Regions from separate parts of the Promicromonospora sp. NPDC059942 genome, predicted to be linked through region 2. Evidence: riboswitches for the same ligand, from Rfam matches in the RefSeq annotation. Region 2 holds a riboswitch; each other region holds the start of a gene.
What was found. Region 2 has a riboswitch for S-adenosylmethionine ahead of metE (5-methyltetrahydropteroyltriglutamate--homocysteine S-methyltransferase). Riboswitches for the same ligand answer to the same signal wherever they lie in the genome.

Region 1 (5,760 bases), on a different contig from region 2:
GCCGTGCGAGACGTGGTCGCCGAACAGGCCCGTGGGCAGCGGCTTGTCGAGGTCGAGCGCCGTCAGGTCGGTCTCCAGGTCGCTCGACTGCTGCTCGGCGATGCGCCACAGCGTCCCGTCGTCCGGGTTCGCCGACGCCGCGACCAGCCGGTCGGCCTCCTGCGGGCTGGACACGAGCACGGGCTTGATCGCGAACAGCACCTTGACGTGCTCCAGCGCCCGGCCCGACGCGCGGGCCGCGGCGTGCACCCTGGCCCGGTAGTCGCGCACGCTGCGCTCCGTCAGGGGCGCGAGCGCGAGCTGGACGTCGCTGTTCGCGCCCGCGAACGCCAGCCCTCGGCCCGAGCCGCCGGGCGAGACGATCACGGGCTCGCCGTCCGCGCCGTCGGCGAACGGGAGCGCGTTGAGCGGGCCGTCGAACGCGTAGTGCTCGCCGCGGTGCCGCACCGGGCGCAGCAGGCCACCATCGGCATAGCGGCCCCCGGTCCGGACACCGCCGGGCCCGACGGTGCCCGGGTCGGCGATCAGCGCGCCGTCGTCCCAGGACCGCCACAGCGAGCGGACGCCGTCGAGCCACTCCTCGGCGCGGTCGTACGCGGCGTCGTGCCCCAGCGGCGGCGCGGCCGAGAAGTGCCGCGCGCTGCCCGTGTCGGTCACGAGGTTGAGGCCGAACCGCCCCCCCGAGAGGTGCTGGAGCGTCGAGAGCTGGCGCGCCCCGGTGTAGGGCAGCACGGCGGCCGGGTTGACCGTCGGCACGATGCCCAGGTGCTGCGTCGCTGCGAACAGGTACGGGGCCAGCAGCAGCGGGTCGTGCTTGGGGCCGCCGAACGCCTGCCGCACGCGCAGGTCGATGGTCTCGGGACTGCCGAGCGACGGGGCGTCCTCGATGATCAGCAGGTCGACGCCCGCCTGCTCCAGGGCGCGGGCCGACTCGACGTAGAGGTCGGGCCGGGTCCAGTCGTAGTTCCAGTCCAGGTAGTCGTGGCCCCAGCCGTGCGGCCCGAAGCCGCGGGCCAGGAACCAGCCGAGGTGCTGCTGGCGGGTCATGGTGTCTCCTTGCGTGTGGTGCTCTTCGCGTCGGGGGTGCCGGCGGCGGCGCGCCGGGCCGCTTCGTCCGCCGATCTGAGGCCGCGGTCGAGGTCGCCGATGAGGTCGGGCAGGTCCTCGATGCCGACCGAGAGGCGCAGGGTGCCCGGGTGGATGCCCGACGCGGCACGTTCCGCCGGGGTGCGCAGGACGTGGCTGGTGCTCTCGGGATGCAGTACCAGGGAGCGGACGTCGCCGATGTGGGTCATGTGCGTGAAGACCTGCACGGCCTCCACCAGGGCGCGCGCCGCGGGGGCGCCGCCGTGCAGCGTGAAGGTGAAGACGGAGCCCTGGCCGTCCGGCAGGTACCGCTTGGCCAGTGCGTGCGAGGGGCTGGAGTCCAGCCCCGAGTAGTCCACCGACGCCACCTCCGGCCGGAACGCCAGCCAGCGCGCGACCTCCAGGGCCGACGCGCTCTGCCGGGCCACGCGCAGCGACAGCGTCTCGATGCCCTGGCCCACGAGGAACGCGTTCAGCGGCGACGGCGTGGGGCCGAACCGCGGCGCGACGGTCTCGCGCAGGTACGCGAGGCGCGCGTTGCCGCCGTGCCGGTCGGCCACGCTCGGCCCGCCCGTGCGGCTCGGCGCGACGAGGTGCGGGTACAGCCCGCCCGATGCCCGCAAATCGAACGTCCCGGCGTCGACGACGACGCCGCCCAGCACCGATCCGTGCCCCGCCAGGAACTTGCTGGCGGAGTGCACCACGACGTCGGCGCCGTGCTCGATGGGCCGCAGCAGGTACGGCGTGGCCAGCGTGTTGTCCACGACGAGCACCAGCCCGTGGGCGTGCGCGACGTCGGCCACGGCCGCGAGGTCGGGCAGGTCGTTGCGCGCGTTCGGGATCGACTCCAGGAACAGCACGCGCGTCTCGGGGCGGATCGCGCGCTCCCAGGCAGCGGGGTCGGCGGCGTCGTCCACGAAGTCGGCGTCGATGCCGAGGCGCGGCAGGTTCTCCAGGAGCAGCCCGCGCGTGCCCTCGTAGATGCTGGACGCGGCGAGCACGCGCTGCCCGGCCTCGACCAGGCCGAGCAGGGCGACCGTGACGGCCGCCTGCCCGCTGGCCAGGAACAGGGCGTCGGTGCCGCCCTCCAGGGCGGCGATCCGCTGCTCGACGGCGGCCGTGGTCGGGTTGCCGGTGCGCGTGTACGCGAACCCCTCGCCCGCGCCGAAGTGGCCGGCGGCCTGCTCCCACTCCTCGAACTCGAACCCTGCGGTGAGGTAGACGGGCGTGGCCCGCGGAACCACGCGGGCCGACGGCGCGGTGTCGGGCGCGCCGGTGGCACGCCCGGCGTCGTCCCGCCCCGCGCTGCGCGCGTGCACCTGCCGGGTGGCGAAGCCGGTCATGGGCGGCCGTCCGGGGTGTTGATGCCGGTGGTGACGGCGGCGGGGTCCGCGTCAGCGGCGGTGTCGGCTGTGACGTCGAGGCCGAAGGCGAGCAGCCGCGTGGGCCCCTGCTTCGTCTCGACGAGGCGCGTCTCGCGCTCGTGCAGGCGCGCGAAGCCGAGCCGTTCGTACAGGCGGTGGGCCGCACGCATCTGGTCGCCGGAGTTCAGCACGACGCGCCGGGCGCCCCGGTCACGGGCGAGCTCGATGACGTGCCGCACGAGCGTCTCGCCCACGCCGCCCCCGCGGGCGTCGGGGTGCGTCGCGAGCAGGCGGAAGTCGAGCTCGCCGTCCTGGGCGAGCTGCGACAGCGCCGGCCCGCCGAGCGCCGGGGTGACGACGACGCCGAGCACGCGGGTGGCCCCACCGCCCGCGCCCGTCTCGGCGGCCGGCACCGCGACCCAGACCTCGTGCTCGCTCGCCCAGCGGCTGACGTCGCCGAGCGACTGGCGGTAGCCGTCGCTGATGTCGAAGTCGTGCGTGTAGGCGGTCACGAGCACCTCGGCGGCGGCCCGGTGCTCGTCGTCCCGCACCCGCCGGACGACGACGCTCGGCGCGCTGCCGCCCGTGCCGCTCACCGTGCCACTGGTAGACCGGGCCGCCCAGACCTCGTCCGCGATCGTCATGGTGCCGCGCTCGGCGCCGTCACGGGCTGGTCCGCTCCGGCGGTCGCGGGCTGGTCCGCCCCGGCTGCCGCGGGCTGGTCCGCCTCCGGCGCAGGCCGGTCTGCCGCCTCCGTCGCGGGCAGCCCCGCCTCCTTCCAGGCGGGGAAACCGCCGTCGACGTGCGAGACGTCGGTGTACCCGCGGGCGGCGAGCGCCTCCGCGACCGGGCCGGAGCCGTTGATCGAGCCGCACACGATCACGACGGGCGTGTCGAGGGTGATCGCCGGGTTGTCGGACGGCCCGAACAAGGCGTCGAGGTCGTTGCGGTCCGCGAGCGTGGCGCCCGGGATCTCGCCCGCCGAGGCGCGGCCCGCGGCCGAGCGGACGTCGATCAGCAGGGCGCCGCCGGCGACCTTGGCGCCCGCGGCGTCGGGGGTCTGCAGCTCAGGGGTGGTCATGATGGTCTCCTCCGGGTCGTCTGTGGTTCGTCGGGTCGTCAGGCGCTCAGCAGCCGGCCCGTGGGCAGCGCCCGCTCGGCGGCCTCGACGTCCGACAGCCCGAGCGAGCCGCGCAGCGACGTCGCCGTCCGCTCGGTGCGGAACAGGCCCGCCTGCTGGAGCGCGGGCACCAGGTGGTCGGTGATGGTGTCGAGGTCGGAGCTGAGCGAGGACGGCCGCAGGAGGAACCCGTCGACGGCGCCGACGGTGGTCCAGTCGGCGATCAGGGTGGCGAGCTCGTCCGGCGTGTCGGCGACGACGAGCCCGTCGCCCATGGCGGCCGTGCCCTCCAGCGCCTCAACCAGCTCGAGCCGGGCCCGCGCGCTGGCCCGTTCCTGCGCGAGCACCACGTAGACCTCGGCGAGCACGCGCAGCTCCTCGGGGTCGCGCCCGGCGGACAGCGCGGCGTCCCGCACGAGCCGGCGCAGCCGCACCGCGTGCGCGGCGTCGGTGACGGTGATCCGCGCGACGTCGGCGGTGCGGCCGGCGAGCGCCGCGCTGGCCTCGGAGCGCACGCGGACGACGACGGGCGGGGGCACCTGCGGCAGCGCGTCTCCTTCGGCGCGGCGGCCCCGGACGGCGAACCGGATGCCGTCGTGGTCCACGCGGAACCGTCCCTCGGCGTCGAGCTCGACCGCGCCGGACCCGCTGCCGGGGCGTCCGGTCCACACCTGGGTCACGGACCGGATGCCGAGCTCGACGCGCGCGGCCCACGCGTCGTCGGACTCGGGGAGCTTGCCCTGCCGCACGGCCTGCCAGCCGGCCCGGCCGCTGCTGGCGCGGTCGATGCTGCTCAGCGCGACGGCGGCGTGCGCCGCCTCGACGTGCACCGTGTCGACGGCGGCGACCAGCCCGATGCCGGCCGTGACCCGCGCGGCCCGGGCCGCGGCGACGGCCGTGTCCAGCCGTCCCGTGACCTGGCTGCGGCCGGGGTGGAGCAGGAAGCCCTCGTCGAGGCTGACGAAGTCGAGCAGGCCGCGGTCGGCGGTCCGCACGAGGTGCAGGAACCGCTCGCCGTCGAACGGGCGCGGAGCGACCGGGCCACGTGCCCGGTGGGCGCCCGGACGGGCGCCGGCGGAGGTGAGGTCCACGCCGAGCACGACGGGACGGGAGGAGGTGGGGGCGAGGGACGTGGGCTGCGACGGGTACGGCACGGCGGGGCTCCGTTCGGGCTGCGGCTGCGCGACGGCGCCCGGAGGACCCGGCCGGCGCGCGCAGGGTGCGCGACGGCGTCCAGGGGTCACCCGGGAGCGTGGCTGCCAGAGGGCAGGAGTGGGACGTCCGGTCAGGAACGTGAGGGCCGGATACGGCCGGGGCTCGGCGTGCGACGCCGAGAGGAGTCCGGGCGGCGGGCCGGTGGCGCCTGTGGCGACCGGTCAGCGCGTCGGGGCTGTCAGTGTGGGACTGTCGCCGTCAGCGACAGGAGCAGTGACAACACATGTCCTCGCGCGGGGCAGCACCAGCCCGCACGGTGACGTTCCGGGACGGCAGGGACACGTAGACGGCGGGGGCAGCGCTCCGGGTCATCGTCGTTCTCCTCACCTGCTCGCCCATCGGCGAGCGACGCGTGTTGTCATCCGCCGGCGGCGGTGGACCTGGTCCTCACCCGGGGCACCCACCCGCGCGGGGGGTTGCCGTCCGACCAGCCGGGGCTTCGCGTCGGAACTCATGACCTGTCGAGGCTTTCTACATCTCTCCGATCGGATTGGTGTGATTGGTCTCGATGTCACAGAAGATACGAATGGAACCCATAGAAGTCAATGATCCTTGCCCAGATCTCACATCCCGGGACCAGGGTCTCGCCAGGGGGTGGGGTGCGCTGGCTGACGCGGGCGCGGACCCCGCCCGAGCAAGGTGCGCTTCTACCCCGTCATTGGGCCCGGAACCAGGCTGTTTTCGGGCGCAATGACTGGGTAGTAGCGCACTCTCGCTTAGCCGTCCCCGCTCACTCACGCGCCGGCGTCGGCGACCAGCCGGAGTCACGCGCCGGCGTCAGCAATCAGCCGGACTCTTGCGCCGGCGTCAGCAATCAGCCGGACTCTTGCGCCGGCGTCGGCGACCAGCCGGACTCACGCGCCGGCGTCAGCAACCAGCCGGAGTCACGCACCGAACCGGCCGGGGTCACGAGACGAGCCGGGCGGTCAGCCGAACTCGTGCGATCGACCGACACCGCCGAGCCCACACCCCCAC
Region 2 (5,760 bases):
GCCGGACCTGGTCGTGCCGAAGCCCCAGCTGGACCAGCAGCCCCTGCAGGTGCTGCAGGCGGCGTCGGCAAGCGTGCTGCTCGGGCTGCCGGGCTACGACGGCACGAACCAGTGGCTCGACGACGACCTCGCGGTCGAGGAGCTGGGCGGGCAGACGGTCGCGCGCATCCGCGTCACCCCCTCGGACGGCCTGATCCGGGGCGGCGACGTGACCCGCGTCGAGCTGCTCGTCGACACCACGACCTGGCTGCCGCAGGCCCAGGAGATCTGGGCCACCTCCGACCGCGGCAAGCAGATCCGCGTGCACAGCGACCTGAGCTGGTCGCTGTGCGACCAGCCGAGCATGGCCCCCACGGACGACGCCGGCCAGCCGTGACCCGGCCCCCGCTTCCCCGACGGCCCGCGGGCTCACCGCCCCGCCACCCCACCGGATAGGCTCCCTGGCGTGCTCCACCCCGCCGCCTCCGCCGACCTCGACGACCTGGCCGCGTTCCTCCGCACGGCCGACCTGACGGTCGCGGCCCTCGCGGAGCCTGCCGTCCGCCTCTGGCTGGAGCGCGACGACGCCGGGGCGGTCACCGCGACGACGGGCTTCGAGCTCGGCGCGGACGGCGCGCACACGCTGATCCGCAGCGTCGCCGTCCGGCCCGACCTGCGCGGCGCCGGGGACGGCCTGCGCCTGGCCCGCTTCGCGCTGGACCGGGCCGCCGACGCCGGAGCGCGCGAGGCCTGGTTGTTCTCCCGCCGGTCGGGCGGCTTCTGGCAGAAGCTCGGCTTCGGCCCGACGACGACGCGAGCGCTCGCCGCCGCCCTGCCCGACGCCCACCAGGTGCAGCTCTTCCGCTCGACGGGCCAGCTCGACCGCGAGGTCGCATGGCGGCGTCCGCTGCCCGTACCTGCTAGCTTCACCGCATGAGTTCTCCCGAAGCATCCAGATCAGGGCTGCCGGTACTCCGGTAGCCCGAGATGCCCCGGTAGAGAACACCCGCATCCGAAGGGCCCGTAGTGCCGTCCCGGCCTACCCGTCTCCCTCCACCCTTCGGAGTTCTTCATGCCTGTCCTGCTCTACGTGCTCGCGGTCGCGGTCTTCGCGCAAGGCACGTCGGAATTCGTCCTCGCCGGGCTCGTGCCCGGCATCTCCGCCGGCCTCGGCGTCTCGCTCGCCCAGGCCGGCTACCTGACCTCGGGCTTCGCGGTCGGAATGGTCGTCGGCGCGCCGCTCACGGCCGCCGTCGGACGTCGCCTGCCGCCCCGGTGGACCCTGTCCGCCTGCCTGCTCGTCTTCGTCGCGGCGCACGTCGCCGGGGCACTGACCGACAGCTTCGCCGTGCTGCTCGGCACCCGGTTCCTCGCCGCGGTGGCCAACGCGGGGTTCCTCGCGGTCGCGCTGTCGACGGTCCAGGCCGTCGTCCCCGCCGGGCGGCGGGCCAGGGCGCTGGCGGTGATCCTCGGCGGCACGACGCTCGCCCTGGTCGCCGGCGTCCCCGCCGGCGCGCTGCTGGGCGAGCTCTGGGGCTGGCGGTCCGCCCTGTGGGCGATCGCCGGGGTCTCGGCCGCGGCCCTGGTCGCCGTGGTCCGCCTGACGCCGGTACGGCTCGACGCCGAGGCGCCGCGCGCCCGGCTGGACCTGCGGACCGAGCTCGCCGCGCTGCGCTCCCCGCGCCTGCTGCACCACCTCGCGCTCGGGGTGCTGGTCAACGGCGCGACGTTCTGCGCGTTCACCTACCTGGCGGTCGTCGTCACCGACGGCGCGGGCCTCGGGTCCGCGCTGGTCCCGGTGGTGCTGGCCCTGTTCGGCCTGGGCGCCTTCGCGGGGGTCTCGGCCGCGGGCCGGCTCGCCGACGCGCACGGCGGGCGCCTGCTCGTGATCGCCGGCCCGGCCCTGCTCACGGGATGGGTCCTGTGGGCCGCGCTCGCGCCGATCCCCGCGGCGGCGTGGGTGCTCGCGCCGGTGCAGGGCGCGCTGTCGTTCGCCGTCGGCGGCACGCTGATCGCCCGCTCCATGGCGGCGGCCCACGGCGCGCCGACCCTGGGCGGCGCGTTCTCGACGGTCGCCCTCAACCTCGGCGCGCTCGCCGGTCCGGTGCTCGGCGGGAGCGCCGTGGTGGCGCTCGGGCCCGCCGGGCCCCTGGCGGCGAGCGCGGCGCTGACGGCGGTGGCCGTCGCGCTCGGGGCGACAGCCCACGCACACCCGGCAGGCCTCGGGGAAGACGTCACGCGTCCGAGGGCGTAACGCTGAGGTAGCAGTGCTAGCTGAGCGTTACCTCCTCGGCTGTGCAACGTGTTCCCCGGAGACCGCCGGGAGCCGTCGCGTGCCCGGGGAATCCGCGGCGACATTCTGACCGCGACGCCGTCGTGCCTGGTAGCGTCCCCGGCACGACGGCGTCGAGCACGAACGAGGAGACGGATGCGGCCCCTGTTCCCCCTACGGGCACTTTGCGCGGTGCTGCTTCTCCCCGCCGTGCTGGCGTCCTGCTCCGCGGGTCCCGACGTCCCGGCCGGACCCGCGGAGCCGGCCCCCGCACGCGAGGCCGCGACCGAGCGGTACACGGCGGCGCTGGACGACGTCCTCGGCGCGCTCCAGGAGGCCGTCCCGGAGGTCGAGTGGACCGCCAAGGACCGCTTCCCGTCCCTCACCGAGCAGCCGGACGGCGAGTGCGTGCTCTTCCTCGCCGAGAGCCTGGGCGAGGGCGACCTGTACGAGCCCAGCGACGGCCTCGCCGATCTCGCCGCCGGGCTCGACCCGGTGCTCCAGGAGCACGGGTTCGACCCGCTCTCGGACGTGACCCACGCCGAGCACGGGGGCGACTCCTACGTGACGGCGACCGACCCGGCCGGCTGGGAGCTCCGGGTCTCGGCATACCCGCCGCTCGTCGGCCTCTCGGGTCCGGTGGAGAGCGGCGAGTGCGCCGGGGCGTGACCGGCCCGACGACATGACCGGCTAGAGGCTCCCCCACTCCGCGGCGGCCTCGGTCAGCCGCGCCCGGACGGCGGCGACCGCCGGCCCGTGCGGGACGCCGCGGCGTCCCGCGAGGTACAGCGTGTTCAACGGGGGCGCCTCGGGGTGGTGGAGCTCGACCACCTGCCCGGCGTCCAGGGCGGGCGCGACCAGGTACCGCGGCAGCACGGACACGCCCGCACCGCCGGTGACGGCGGCGAGCACGGCGCGCAGGTCGGGCGCCACCACCGCCGTCGTGTTGGGCGGCCGCCGGCCGAACTCGCTGCGCCAGTACCGGCGCACGATCGGCAGGTCCTCCGCGTAGGCGACCAGCGGCAGGTGCGCCAGGGCGGCCACCGGGTCGGCTGCCAGACGCCCCGCGTCCACGGTGTGGGCGAGGGCCGGGGGCCCGACGAGCAGGAACTCCTCGTCGACCAGCGGCGTCGCCACCACGGCGTCCTGCCGCGGGCGCACCGAGGACACGACCAGGTCGAGGTGGCCGGCCGCCAGCGCCGCCAGCAGCTCGTCGCCGAGCCCGAGCGTCGTCCGGAGCTGGAGGCCCTGCGGTACGAGCGGCGCGAGCGCGGGCAGCACACGCACCGTCATCAGCTCGGCCGCCCCGCCGATCCGGACAAGCCCCCGCGCCGCCGGCTCGACGTCGCGGGGACCGAGCGCCGTCCGGAGCCCGTCCACGTGGAGCCCCACCTCGGCGGCCAGCGCCACGGCGCGCTCCGTGGGCGCGGCGCCCCGGCGCGACCGCACGAACAGGCGCGTCCCGAGCTGTTCCTCCAGGCGGGCGAGCTGCCCGGTGACGGCGGGCTGGCTCACGCCCAGCCGCTCGGCCGCCGCCGACAGCGACCCGGTGCGGTAGACCTCCAGGAACGTGGCGAGGAGGTCGAGACCCGGCACCGGCACCCCCTCCGTCGTCGTCCTGCCCACAGGCTAGCCGGGCTCAGCGCGCGGCGAGCGCCTTGAGCACCGCCTCCGCGGCGGCCGCGCTGGACTGCGGGTTCTGCCCGGTGATCAGGTTGCCGTCCTGGACCACGGTGCTGCTCCAGGGTGCGCCGACCTGGACGACGGCGCCGCGCTCGCGCAGCCGTGACTCGACGAGGTAGGGCGCGGCGTCGCCGAGGCCGCCCTGGCGCTCCTCCTCGTCCGTGAACGAGGTGAGCGCCCGGCCCGCGTAGGCGAAGGTGCCGTCCGGCTCCTGGGCGCTGAGCAGCGCGGCGACTCCGTGGCACAGCGCGCCCACGGTCGTGCCCCGGTCGTTCGCCGCGAGCAGCAGTCGGCCGAGGTCGGCGTCGTGCGCGAGGTCCGCCATGGGGGCGTGACCGCCCGGGACGTAGATCGCGTCGTAGTCGTCGCCGCGCACGTCGGCCAGCGTGAGCGGGTGGGCGAGCTGGCCGGCGATGCCGTCGAGGTAGGCGCGGAACTCCGCGGCGTCGGCGGCGGGCACCCCGCCGCGCTCGTCGAGGCTGACCGCGTCGACCGTGGGCGCGACGCCGCCCGGCGTCGCGACGTCGACCTGGGCGCCGGCCGCGGTGAGGACCCGGTGGGAGGCGGCGACCTCCTCGGCCCAGTAGCCGGTGGGGTGCTCGGTGCCGTCGGCCAGGCGCAGGCTGTTCGCGGCAGAGACGACCATCAGGATCTTCGACATGGTGTGGTTCCGATCTGTTCGGGGAGCTGCCCGCTGGGTGCGGTCCTCGGGGAACGTCAGAATCCATCACCGGATGCCGAAACGGTCAGGCGGATCCATCACCAAACTTATGGCTCCGATTTGTCCGAGGCGTGGACGGTTTGCCGACCACATCCCGGGCATGCCTACGATCAAGTCTCATCATCCAGAGCGGTCGAGAGTCCTGGCTCCACGACACCGCAGCAACCTACCTCCGAGGCGCCAATCTCGGGGCAAGGTGCTAACGCCAGGTCCGATGGAGCTGATACGCATGGCAGTCACGAACCCGCACCTTCCCACCGCCACGATCCTGGGCTACCCGCGCATCGGCCGGAGGCGCGAGCTCAAGCGCGCCGTCGAGTCCTTCTGGGCCGGCCGCACCACCGCCGACGAGCTGGAGGCGACCGCCCGCGACCTGCGGCTGACCACCGCCCGCCGCCTCGTCGACCTGGGCCTGGACGCCGGCAACGCTGCCGTCCCCGGCTCGTTCTCGTACTACGACCAGGTGCTCGACGCCGTCGCCCTGCTGGGCGCCGTGCCCGACCGGTTCGCCGGGCTCACCGCGGACGGGGGCCGCCTGCCCCTCTCGGCCTACTTCACGGTGGCGCGCGGCGAGGGCGACAACGCGCCGCTCGAGATGACCAAGTGGTTCGACACGAACTACCACTACCTGGTCCCGGAGATCGGTCCGGACACCCCGATCGGGTTCGTCGACGACCGCGCCGTGCGCGAGTTCACCGAGCTGGCGCAGCCGGCCGACGGCGGCCAGGCCGTCGTGACCCGCCCCGCGTTCGTGGGCCCGGTGACGTTCCTGCTCCTGAGCAAGCCCGCGGACGGTTCCCCCGAGGGCTTCCGCCCCCTGGACCGGCTGGACGACGTCGTCGCCGCCTATGCCGACCTGCTGCGCGCGCTCGCCGCCGCGGGTGCACCCTGGGTGCAGCTCGACGAGCCGGCCCTGGTCACGGACCTGCTGGACGTCCCCTTCGACGAGGTGGCCGACGCCGTCCGCCGGGCCTACGCCACGCTGGCGACCGAGCTCTCCCCCGGGGCCGACGGCGTCGCCGCCGAGCGCCCCGCGATCCTGGTCACCGCCCCGTACGGCGACCTGCGCAGCGAGGCCGGCGACGGGCTCGCCCTGCTGGCCGGC
Region 3 (5,760 bases), on a different contig from region 2:
CGCAGCTCTCTTCTCAGCCGTGGTCTGGTCGCACTGGTGGCCTCCACCGCCCTCCTCGCCGGCGGCCTGGTCGTCGCCCCGGCGGCACAGGCCGCGTCGCTGCCGGTGGTCGACGTCCACAAGCGCCAGGGCACCACGGTCACCACGTCGATGTTCGCCCGAGGCGCCACCATCGACGGCAGCGTCTCCTACCCGGAACTCAACCCCGCGTCCGCCAAGTTCAGGTACTCCGTCGCGCTGAAGGCGTCCGGCGGGACCCTGCTCGGAGCCGAGGCTCAGGTCACGCTCCAGAAGATCGACCGCCAGCCGGTGCGTAGGCGCACCATCGAGCTGAAGCGCACCAGCAGCACCGGCATGCTCACGCGGGGAAGCATCAACTTCACCGGGACCATCGACCCCGGGACCTACCGCGCGGGCGTCGAGATCTTCACGGTGGTGCGCAAGCCCGACGGGACGAGGGTCCGGCACCACATCGACGTGAACAACGCCAACACGGTGCAGTTCCGGCGCAGCACCTGGACCGAGGGGTCCATCTCGACGCAGGCGACCGACGGCCGACCCGCGCGGATCAATGCGACGACGCGCGTGATGCGGATCGCCGATGACGGATCCATGTCGTGGCTGCGGCTCCGTTCGGGCGCCGCGATCCTCTCGTTCGACGCCGACGGCCCGTACGGAGACAAGCGCGCCACCTTCGTGCGGGACCTGAGGATCGGGTCCGACGCTCGAATCTCGACGGTCGTCACGTCCCGGAAGGGATGGTGGAAGGTCACCTACCCCGGGACCTCCCGGTTTGCCGATTCGCAGGCTTGGATCGCGCAGGGCGTCCCTGGGGGATGCGGCTGCTGATCACCAGGGTCGGCGTGCTTCGTCGTCGGCTCGGAGACACACCAGGAGAAGGGCCGCAGCCGCAGGCTGCGGCCCTTCTTGCTCCCTCTCGGTTGCCCCAGGGGCAGGTCTGGAAACGCTGTGTCACCCGTGTGTCACAGGTTTGTTAGAACCATTGACAGATTCCGACCCGAGTGAAAACGTGACCTGCACCACCACGAAGGAGAGGGACGGCAATGGCGCAGTACAAGAGGCTTGGCGGGATCATGGCGATCACGCTCGCCGCTACGACCGGACTGACGGCCTGCGGGTTCGGCGGGTCCAGCGGGGAGGCGACCGGCGACGGGACGACTCTCGACCTGCTCGTCCCCAGCTACTCCGACGCCACCCAGGGGAACTGGGACGACGTGATCGCCGGATTCGAGGAGGCGAACCCCGACATCGACGTCAACCTGCAGGTCGAGTCCTGGGACAACCTCGAGTCCGTCATCGCCACCAAGATCCAGGGCGGCGACGCACCCGACATCTACAACGGCGGCCCCTTCGCCGGCTTCGCCGCGGACGAGCTGCTGTACCCGGTCGAGGAGGTCACCTCCGAGGAGACCTACGCCGACTTCCAGCCCACGTTCCTGGAGAACGCCCAGGTGGACGGCACCACCTACGGCCTGCCGTTCATCGCCTCCGCCCGCGCGCTGTTCGTCAACGACGCGCTCCTGGAGGAGGCCGGCGCCGAGGTCCCCACCACCTGGGACGAACTGCTCGAGTCCGCCAAGAAGGTCTCGGAGCTCGGCGGCGGCGTGGCCGGCTACGGCATGCCGCTCGGTTCGGAGGAGGCGCAGGCCGAGGCAGCAGTGTGGCTGTGGGGCGGCGGCGGAACCTTCGGCGACGCCGAGGCCATCACCATCGACACCCCCGAGAACCTCCCGGGTGCCGAGTTCGCCAAGAAGATGATCGACGAGGGCGCCACGCAGGCCGACGCCGGCGCGACGGACCGCAGCCCGCTGTTCGACATCTTCGTCCAGGGCAAGGTCGGCATGCAGATCGGCCTGCCGCCGAGCGTCGGGCAGATCGAGTCCGACAACCCGGACCTGGAGTACTCGATCCACCCCATCCCCACCGAGGACGGCTCGCCGTTCACGCTGGGCGTGGCCGACCACCTCATGGCGTTCCAGAACGACGGCGACAAGCAGGAGGCCATCACGGCCTTCTTCGACTACTTCTACTCCGCCGACGTCTACGTGCCGTGGGTCCAGGCCGAGGGCTTCCTGCCCACCACCCTCTCGGGCTCCGAGCAGCTCGCCGGCGAGGAGGCGCTCGCACCGTTCCTCGAGGTGCTGCCCGACGCGCAGTTCTACCCGAGCACCAACCCGGACTGGCAGGCCGCGGACTCCGCGTTCAAGGCCCTCTTCGGCCAGCTCGACGGGAAGAAGTCGGCGCAGGACGTCCTGACCGAGATCCAGGGACAGGTCGACGCGGGCTGACGCCCCGCACCGACCGCCGTGCCCGGCACGGCTGACCACACGCAACGCCGAACCGAAAGCACGGGGAACTTGGTGAAGGACCTGTTGAAGGCCCTGCCGTGGATCGGGCCCGCGGTCGCACTCATTGCGGCCGTGGTCCTGTTCCCGGTCGGCCTGATGTTCTGGAACTCGACACGCGACATCAGCCAGAGCGGCTTGGACGACGGGGGAGTGGGCCTCGCGAACTTCGCGACGGTCATCGGCTTCCAGTACTTCTGGCCCATCCTCGGCCGCACCGTCGTGTGGGTCGTGGTCGTCGTGGCCTGCACCCTGATCGGGTCGCTGGCGCTCGCGGCACTGCTGAACAAGGCGTTCCCCGGCCGCAGGCTGGTGCGGATGGCCGTCATCGTGCCGTGGGCCTCCAGCGTCGTCATGACGACGCTCGTGGTGCACTACGGCCTGGAGCCGTACTTCGGCATCATCAACTCGTTCCTCGTGGACGTCGGCCTGATCAGCACGCCGGAGGGCTACGGCTGGACCCGCCACCCCGGCACCGCGTTCGCGTGGGCCATGGCGGTCGCCGTGTTCGTGTCGCTGCCGTTCACCACCTACACGGTGCTCGCCGGGCTCCAGACGGTGCCCGGCGAGACCGTGGAGGCCGCGCGCATCGACGGGGCGAGCGGGGCGCGCACCTACTTCAGCGTGGTGCTGCCGCAGCTGCGGGGCGCCATCTCGGTGGCGGTGCTGATCAACATCATCAACGTGTTCAACTCGCTGCCGATCCTGCGCGTCATGACGGGGTCCATCCCCGGGTACGACGCCGACACCGTCATGACGATGATCTTCAAGTACATGCAGAACCAGCGGCAGATCGACCTGGCCAGCGCGCTGTCCGTCATCGCGTTCCTGGTGGTCATCGCCATCGTCGCCGTCTACGTGCGGGTCGTCCGCCCCCTGGAGGAGGTCTGATGACCGCGATCACCGACCCGGGGACCACCGCGCACAGCGCGGCCCGGCCGCCGTCGGACAACCGGAGGCGGGTGCGGAAGTACACGACGGACCAGGTGCCGCTCGGGTCGCTGCTGCTCCGGCTGCTGGCCGGGCTCGTGGTGCTGGTGGTCTTCCTGCTGCCGTACCTGATCATGTTCTTCGGCTCCGTGAAGACGAAGGCCGAGATCAGGTCGGTCGACCCCACCTACTTCCCCACGGAGTGGCACTGGGACAACTACGTCACGATGTGGTCCACGCCCGAGACGCCGCTGGCGCAGAACCTGATCTCCACCCTGGTGATCTCGCTGTGCGCCACGCTGCTCGTGCTGGCCGTGGCGCTGCCCGCCGCCTACTACACGGCGCGGTTCCGGTTCACGGGCCGGCTGTTCTTCCTGTTCCTCGTGATCGTGACCCAGATGGTGCAGCCCGCCGTGCTGACGTCGGGTCTGTTCCGGCAGTTCATCGCCATCGGGATCCTCGACACGTGGGTCGCGATGATCCTGGTCAACGCCGCGTTCAACCTGTCGTTCGCGGTCTGGATCATGCACAGCTTCTTCGCGGGCATCCCCAAGGAGGTCGACGAGGCGGCGCAGCTCGACGGCGCCGGGACGTTCGCCGTCCTGACCAAGATCAACCTGCCGCTCGTCTGGCCGGGCATCGTGACGGCGGTCGTGTTCACGTTCGTCGCCTCCTGGAACGAGTTCGCGGCCTCGCTGGTGCTGCTGACGACGGCGGGCAACCAGCCGCTGTCAGTGGCGCTCACCAAGTTCGTGGGCCAGTACGAGACGTCCTGGCAGTACGTGTTCGGGGTGTCCGTCGTGGCGATCGTGCCCGTGGTGATCCTGTTCATGATCATCGAGAAGCGCCTGGTGGGCGGCCTGGTGGCCGGGTCGGTGAAGTAGCGGGCGGGCCCGGTCCACACACCGTGGACCGGGCCGTCTCGACCTCCGGACGAATTCTGTCCCAGTGCTGGACGGTCGCTTAGCATGGTGGCGAACCCCATCCAGAGCGGTCGAGAGTCCTGGCTCCCTGACACCGCAGCAACCTGCCGACCTTCCGCCGCGTCGCCGCGGCGCGAGGGACGCAAGGTGCTCACGCCAGGTTCGATGGAGCAGCCATGGTCGCCGAGGTACACCCGCACCGCCCGACGGTGTCGTTCGAGCTGATGCCTCCGCGCCGGCCGAATGCCGCGCCCAACTTCTGGGAGACGGCGCAGCGGCTCGTGGCGGCCCGCCCGGACTTCGTCTCCGTGACCTACGGGGCGGCCGGCGGCGACCGGGCCACCGCGCGCGAGGTGCTCGCGACCCTGCTGCGTGGCACGCCCGTGCTCCCGGTGGCCCACCTGACCTGCGTGGGCGCGTCCCGTGAGGACGTTTCCGCGGTGATCGAGGAGTTCCTCGAGGCCGGGGTGCGCTCCTTCCTCGCCCTGCGCGGCGACCCGCCGCGCGACGAGCCGGACTGGCGCCCCCCGGCCGACGGCGTCCGTTCCAGCGTGGACCTCGTGCGGCTCCTGCGGCAGGTGGACGAGCGGCGGTGCGCCGCCGACGTCAGCACGGCGCTGCGCTCGGCCGCCCGGCCGCTGGCCATCGCCGTCGCCACGTTTCCGGACGGCAACCCCGGGGCCGGCACCACGCGCGAGCAGGAGGTGCGCCGGCTGCTGGAGAAGCAGGAGGCGGGCGCGAGCTTCGCGATCACCCAGTTCTTCTACCGCGCGGACTCGTACACCGGGTTCGTCGAGGCGGCCCGGGCGGAGGGCGTGACCATCCCGATCCTGGCCGGGATCCTGCCCACCACCGAGGCCCGCCGCCTGCGCCGCGTCCAGGAGCTCACGGGGGTGGCGGCGCCCGCGGACCTCCTGCGCGACCTCGACCGGCTCACCGCGCCCGACGGCGCCGTCGACCCCGAGGCCCAGCACGCGCACGGCATCGAGTTCTCCGCGGCGCTCGCGCGCGAAGTGCTCGACGCCGGCACGCCCGGCCTGCACGTCTACACGTTCAACAAGCACCGCCCGGCCCTGGACCTCCTGGACCGAGTGGGCCTAACGGGCCGAGCCGCCGCCTAACCCCCTTCGTTGAGTGCTGGCTATTTGTTGCTTTCCGCGCCCGAAACCAACAAATAGCCAGCACTCAACGGGTTGGGCGGGCATGTTGTGTGGGGGATGGGGTGGGTGTGATGTACCCGCCGGTCGGCAGAGCGGCCGATACTACGGATGAAATCGGCACGTCACAGCGCGACCGAACCGTGGAGGCCCCACCGTGCACGAACACGACCACAGCTCCACCGACTGCAGTCCCGACAGCCACGCCGCGTTCGGGCGGCGCGACCTGCTGCGTAGCGCCGTCGTCCTCGGCATCGGTGCCGCGGGCGCGACGATCGCCGCGCCCGCCGCCGTCGCCGCCCCCGCCCCCGGGCCCGCGGCTCCCGCCGGGAGCGCGCCCGGCGCCGCCCCGGCGCGGACGGCGGACGCCCCGCCCTCCCTGGC
Region 4 (5,760 bases), on a different contig from region 2:
GAACCGCGGGACGGGTTCCGGCGAGGGCACGCCGCCGCCGTCGGGCAGCCTGTGGGGCCTGCCCACCGGGGACAAGGACCTGTGGAACCGGGCGGGCGTGCCCACCGGCTTCGGGTCGCGCGCCTTCGCGGGGCTGCCGCCGGCCGAGGAGAGCGACGAGATCGTGCGGGTGCTCGACGACGCCGGGATCGTCAGCCTCGGCAAGACCGCCGCGCCCGAGCTGGGCTTCCCGGCCTACACCGAGCCGGTCGGCGCCGCCCCTGCGCGTACCCCCTGGGACCTGGGCCGCGGCGCGGGCGGCTCCAGCGGCGGGGCGGCCGCCGCAGTGGCGGCGGGCCTGCTGCCGTTCGCGCCCGGGTCCGACGGCGGCGGGTCGATCCGCATCCCCGCGGCGGCCTGCGGCGTCGTCGGCCTCAAGCCAACGCGCGGGCTGCTGCCCGCGGGCAGCGGCGTCGACTCCCTGGGCGGGCTGGTCGTGAACGGGCCGATCTCGCGCACCGTCGCCGACACCGCCCTGCTGCTGGAGGCGATGCTCCCGCGGCGCGCCGGGGGCGGCGTCGCGCACCCGTACACGCTGCGGGCGCCGTCGTACGCCGCAGGTGCCTACCTCGCGGCCGCGCAGCGGGCCGAGCTGCCTGCCGAGGAGGCCGGCGACCCCGGTCGCCTCGCCCGGATCGGCGTGACCACGTCGTCGGCGTGGGACGGCTTCTACGACATCGTCGTCTCCCCCGAGGCCCACGCCGCGCTGGACGCCGGGGTGGGCGCCCTGGCCGGCCGGGGGCACGAGGTCGAGGAGTTCGCGCTGGCCGCGGCCCCCGAGTACGCCCCGGCGTTCCGGACCCTGTGGATGGGCGGCGCCTCGGCGGTGCCGATCGACGACCCGGAGACCCTGGACAAGCTGGAGCCGCTGACGCAGTGGCTCATCCGTACCGGCCGCACGGTCCCCGCCCGGCAGCTCGCCGAGGCGGTGCGGACGCTCACCGGCTTCGAGCGCTCGCTCGTGGCGCAGGTCAGCGCCTACGACGCCGTCGTGACCCCCGCGCTCGCGCTCACCCCACGGCCGATCGGCTGGTACGACGCCGAGGATCCGGAGCGGAACTTCGAGCAGCAGTGCCAGTACACGCCCTTCACGTCGATGCTCAACGTCGCCGGGCTGCCCGCGATCACCGTGCCGACCCACTGGACCGCGCCCACCGCCGAGGCGCCGGCCGGGCTGCCGATGGGGGTGCAGATCATCGGCCGGCCGGGCGGCGAGCTCACGCTGCTGGCGCTGGCGGCCCAGATCGAGGCGGCGCTCCCCCGCCCGCAGGCGTTCCCGGTCTGACACTTCGGTGGTGGCCGAATATGGTTCCGCGGCCCGGCGACGCGTGGTTGGGTACCCCTAGTGGGTATCCAACCGCGACGGCGCCGCAGCGCCGGGACAGGGAGAACGGAACCATGGCCGAGACGTTCGAGACGACCGCGCCCGCGCGGCCGAGCCGGTGGACCGGGACCTGGCCCACCAACACCGCCTGGATCGTGCTCGGCATTCTGACGGGCTTCGCCCTGCTGGTGGGCGGGACGGCGATCGTGGGCGGCACCTGGCAGGACGCCGTCGCCGAGGACCCGACCACCGCGATCGGCGTCGCGACGCTGCGCTACCTGGCCGCCGCCGTGACCGGCGTCCGCTGGACGGCCTGGCTCGTCGCCCTCCTGGCGTCCGCGATCCCCGTCGCGTCCGAGCTGCTGGACACGCCGCGCTGGATCGCGTTCGTCCTGGTGGGGCTGGTCCTGGCCGGCATCGGGCTGGCCCGCGGACGCCGCGCGACGTGGCCGCAGGCCGCCGCCATGGCCGGTTTCTTCGGGGTCGCGACGGCGGCCCTGTTCCTGGAGCCGCGGCTCGGGCTGGCCCTCGCGGGCCTCGCCCTCGCCGCGCACGCCGGGTGGGACGTGGTGCACTACCGCCGTGACGTCGTGGTGAACCGTTCGCTCGCGCTGTGGTGCATCGGGCTGGACCTCACCATGGGCGGCATCTGCGTGGCGCTGGCGCTGTAGCCGTCAGTCCTCGTCCGGGAGGCAGCCGAAGGCCTCGTCGAAGCCCAGGGCTGCCGTCGCCAGCAGGCCCGCGAGGCCGGAGCCCTCGGGCACGGGGCGCGGGTCGTCGGTCACGACCCACAGCCCGTCGACGACGTCGTACCCAGCCTGCGGGCCGTCCTCGACCAGGCTGCCGACGGCGGCGATCAGGCGCTCGATCTCCTCGCCCGCGGTGCCGACGCCGACCGAGGCGCGCACGGCCCCGGCGTCGAACCCGAGCCGGCCGAGCAGCGGGTGCGCGCAGAAGCGGCCGTCCCGGACGCCGATGCCGTGCTCCGCGGACAGGTAGGCGGCGACGAGGCCCGGGTCGTACCCGGTCACGGTGAAGGTGACGACGCCGACCGGGTCGACGGCGTCGGCCCAGACCCGCACGACCTCGACGCGGTCGATCGCCTCGAGCCCGGACACGAGCCGGCGGCGCAGGGTGTTCTCGTGCGCCACGACCTCGGCCGGGTCGAGCGCGGCCAGCTCCTCGCAGGCCGCCGCGAGCGCCACCGCGCCGATGACGTTGGGCGAGCCGGCCTCGTGGCGGGCAGGTCCCTCGTGCCAGTCGGTGCCGCCCACGCGCACGCGGCGGACGGCGCCGCCGCCGGCGAGGTACGGCGTGCCCGCGTCGAGCCAGTCGCGGTGGCCCACCAGCACGCCGGCGCCGAACGGGGCGTAGGTCTTGTGCCCGGAGAACGCGAGGTAGTCCACGCCGGTCGACTCCAGCGAGATGCGGCGGTGCGGCACGAGCTGGGCGCCGTCGAGCGCCACGCGCGTCCCGAACTCGTGGGCGACGGCGACGATCTCGGCGATCGGGAGGGACTCGCCGGTCACGTTCGAGGCGCCGGTCAGGGCGAGGAGGGCGTACGGGCGGTCCTCGGCGGCGTCGGCCAGCTCCTCCCGGATCTGGGCGACGGTCTCGGCCACGGTGGCACCGCCGGTCAGCACGGTCGCGCCGGTGGTGCGCTGCCAGGGCAGCAGGTTCGCGTGGTGCTCGACGTCGAGCACCAGCACGCGGCCGGGCTCGCCGTCGGCCTGCGCGGGGACGCAGCCGGCGAGGAGGTTGAGGGAGTCGGTGGTGTTCCGCGTGATGATCGTCAGGTCGTCCTCGCGGGCGCCGACGAACGCGCCGATGGTGCGGCGCGCGGTCTCGTAGAGCGCCGTGCTCACCTGGGAGAGGTAGCCCGCGCCGCGGTGCACGCTGGCGTACAGCGGCAGCACCTGGGTGACGCGGTCGGCGACGGCCTGCAGGGCCGGGGCCGACGCGGCGACGTCGAGGTTCGCGTACGAGACCTGCGTGCCGTCCACGAGCGGGACGAGCGTCCCGCCGCCCACGACGGGGCGCAGCGGGGCGAGGTCGGTCACCGCGGTGGCACGGCTGAGAGTGGGAGCAGACATGGCGTCCTCCAGCACAGTCCTGGGGGAGGTTCCCCCGCGCTTGCCGCACGCGGGCTGCGCGCGGCCTGGTCGTCACCCGGGGCACCCCACCGCGGAGGGAGGGTTGCCGGCCAGCGAGCCGGGGCTTGACGCTGGCGCTCATGACCTGCGGCCATCCTGTGCTGCGGGCAAAACTCCTGTCAACGCATGTCTCAGATGCTGGTCCCACGTTCTGGGCGGGCCGCGGCATCGTCGTCACGGTAGCGAGAACCGGCTTTCCTACTGAATTGGTCGGGTTGCCTGTCGAGACACTGTTCCACCCACCGGACACCATGTCGTAGGGTTGGCAACGACCATCCCGAGCGGCCGAGTGACGTGGCACGACGACGCCGCAGCAACCCAGCGTTCCCCGCAGCAGCGGAGGACGGACGAGGGTGCTACCGCCACGACCGATGGAGGAGCATCATGAGCGACCCCGCGCGCGTCGAAGCACGACCGGCCGACGGCTACGCCGGCGACATCACGCCCCAGCAGGCCTGGGACCTGCTCGCCGGCGACCCGGACGCCACGCTGGTGGACGTCCGCACCGACGGCGAGTGGCGCACGATCGGCATCCCGGACACGGCCTCGCTGGAGAAGCAGCCCGTGTTCGCCGAGTGGGTGCAGGCCGGCGGCCGCCCCAACCCCCGGTTCCTGGAGGAGCTCAAGGCGGCTGGCGTCTCCGGCGGGCCCGTCGTCTTCCTGTGCCGGTCCGGCCAGCGCTCGATCGCGGCGGCGCGGCTCGCCACGGCGTCGGGCATCGCGCCGTCGTACAACGTGCTGGAGGGCTTCGAGGGTGCGCCCGGGGCCGACGGCGTCCGGGACCAGCAGGGCTGGAAGGTCGCCGGCCTGCCGTGGACGGCGGGCCCCGCGTGACCGTCACCGGCGCTTACCCGCCCGGCGCGAACCCCGGCGGTTCCGGCCGCAAGCCGCTCCCTGACGGCGTCCGCCCGGCGACGCTCGCCGTGCGCGGCGGCCACCAGCGCAGCGAGTTCCAGGAGACGAGCGAGGCGCTGTTCCTCACGCAGGGCTACGTCTACGACAACGCCGCGGAGGCCGAGGCCGCGTTCAAGGGCGACGTCGACCGGTTCGTCTACTCGCGCTACGGCAACCCGACGGTGCACACCTTCGAGGAGCGCCTGCGCCAGCTCGAGGGCGCCGACGCCTGCTACGCGACCGCGACCGGCATGTCCGCGGTGTTCACGTCGCTGGCCGCGCTCGTGAGCTCCGGCTCGCGGATCGTGGCCGCCCGGGCGCTGTTCGGGTCCAGCGTGGTGATCTTCGAGGAGATCTTCAAGAAGTGGGGCGTGCGCACCGACTACGTGGACGGGCACGTGCTGTCCCAGTGGGAGGACGCGCTCTCGACGCCCGCCGACGTGGTGTTCTTCGAGACGCCGTCGAACCCGATGCAGGACATCGTGGACGTGCGCGCCGTGGTGGACCTGGCGCACGCCGCCGGGGCGACGGTGGTGCTCGACAACGTGTTCGCCACCCCGCTGCTGCAGAAGCCGCTGGAGCTGGGCGCCGACGTGGTCGTCTACTCGGCGACCAAGCACATCGACGGGCAGGGGCGTGTGCTGGGCGGCGCGATCCTCGGCTCCACGGAGTACATCACCGGCCCCGTGCAGACGTTCATCCGCAACACCGGGCCGTCGCTGGCGCCGTTCAACGCGTGGACCCTGCTCAAGGGCCTGGAGACGATGCCGGTGCGGGTCGCGGCCCAGAGCGCGAGCGCCCTCGCCGTCGCGCAGGCCCTGGAGGAGCTGCCCGCCGTGGGCACCGTGCGCTACCCGTTCCTCGACTCCCACCCGCAGGCGGACCTGGCGCGGTCGCAGATGAGCGGGGGCGGCACCGTCGTGACGTTCGACCTGGCGGTCCCCGCGGGCACGGACGACGACGCCGCGAAGCGGCACACGTTCGCGTTCCTCGACGCCCTGCGGCTGGTCGACATCTCGAACAACCTCGGCGACGCGAAGTCCCTGATCACCCACCCCGCGACGACCACGCACCGCAAGCTGGGGGCGCCGGGGCGGGCCGCCGTCGGCATCGCGGAGACGACGGTCCGCCTCTCGGTGGGCCTGGAGGACGTCCAGGACATCATCGAGGACGTCCAGCAGGCGCTGTCCTCGGCGGGGTAGGCCGTCGGGGTCCGGCGGTCGACGCGACCGCCGGACCTCGACGCCTCGTCAGCTCCCGGCCCGGCTGAGGATCCGCGTCGCCTGGGTCTCGTGGCCCTCCAGGAGCGCCACGTCCGAGGTCGCGATCGCCTTGGCCGCCGCCGGCGGG

Region 1: linked by a shared signal. The riboswitch ahead of ACFV9Q_RS25745 (LLM class flavin-dependent oxidoreductase) and the one ahead of metE (5-methyltetrahydropteroyltriglutamate--homocysteine S-methyltransferase) in region 2 are both predicted to bind S-adenosylmethionine.
Region 3: linked by a shared signal. The riboswitch ahead of ACFV9Q_RS12920 (methylenetetrahydrofolate reductase) and the one ahead of metE (5-methyltetrahydropteroyltriglutamate--homocysteine S-methyltransferase) in region 2 are both predicted to bind S-adenosylmethionine.
Region 4: linked by a shared signal. The riboswitch ahead of ACFV9Q_RS14540 (aminotransferase class V-fold PLP-dependent enzyme) and the one ahead of metE (5-methyltetrahydropteroyltriglutamate--homocysteine S-methyltransferase) in region 2 are both predicted to bind S-adenosylmethionine.

What each region holds. Positions count from the first base shown of each region.
Region 1 covers NZ_JBHWLR010000023.1:61,921-67,680, forward strand. The annotation lists gene ACFV9Q_RS25725 (LLM class flavin-dependent oxidoreductase) at 1-1,047, opposite strand, end outside; gene ACFV9Q_RS25730 (O-acetylhomoserine aminocarboxypropyltransferase/cysteine synthase family protein) at 1,044-2,429, opposite strand; gene ACFV9Q_RS25735 (GNAT family N-acetyltransferase) at 2,426-3,094, opposite strand; gene ACFV9Q_RS25740 (rhodanese-like domain-containing protein) at 3,091-3,531, opposite strand; gene ACFV9Q_RS25745 (LLM class flavin-dependent oxidoreductase) at 3,570-4,724, opposite strand; SAM riboswitch class IV at 5,133-5,244, opposite strand.
Region 2 covers NZ_JBHWLR010000003.1:491,000-496,759, forward strand. The annotation lists gene ACFV9Q_RS07230 (hypothetical protein) at 1-376, shown strand, start outside; gene ACFV9Q_RS07235 (GNAT family N-acetyltransferase) at 446-916, shown strand; gene ACFV9Q_RS07240 (Cmx/CmrA family chloramphenicol efflux MFS transporter) at 1,052-2,233, shown strand; gene ACFV9Q_RS07245 (hypothetical protein) at 2,444-2,920, shown strand; gene ACFV9Q_RS07250 (LysR family transcriptional regulator) at 2,942-3,847, opposite strand; gene ACFV9Q_RS07255 (type 1 glutamine amidotransferase domain-containing protein) at 3,891-4,595, opposite strand; SAM riboswitch class I at 4,773-4,876, shown strand; gene metE (5-methyltetrahydropteroyltriglutamate--homocysteine S-methyltransferase) at 4,885-5,760, shown strand, end outside.
Region 3 covers NZ_JBHWLR010000007.1:3-5,762, reverse strand. The annotation lists gene ACFV9Q_RS12940 (hypothetical protein) at 37-849, shown strand; gene ACFV9Q_RS12935 (extracellular solute-binding protein) at 1,065-2,309, shown strand; gene ACFV9Q_RS12930 (carbohydrate ABC transporter permease) at 2,382-3,257, shown strand; gene ACFV9Q_RS12925 (carbohydrate ABC transporter permease) at 3,257-4,180, shown strand; SAM riboswitch class I at 4,275-4,391, shown strand; gene ACFV9Q_RS12920 (methylenetetrahydrofolate reductase) at 4,396-5,340, shown strand; partial or broken gene ACFV9Q_RS12915 (hypothetical protein) at 5,534-5,760, shown strand, end outside.
Region 4 covers NZ_JBHWLR010000008.1:38,773-44,532, forward strand. The annotation lists gene ACFV9Q_RS14530 (amidase) at 1-1,324, shown strand, start outside; gene ACFV9Q_RS14535 (hypothetical protein) at 1,438-2,034, shown strand; gene ACFV9Q_RS14540 (aminotransferase class V-fold PLP-dependent enzyme) at 2,038-3,456, opposite strand; SAM riboswitch class IV at 3,488-3,602, opposite strand; gene ACFV9Q_RS14545 (rhodanese-like domain-containing protein) at 3,901-4,350, shown strand; gene ACFV9Q_RS14550 (O-succinylhomoserine sulfhydrylase) at 4,347-5,612, shown strand; gene ACFV9Q_RS14555 (glycoside hydrolase family 3 N-terminal domain-containing protein) at 5,661-5,760, opposite strand, start outside.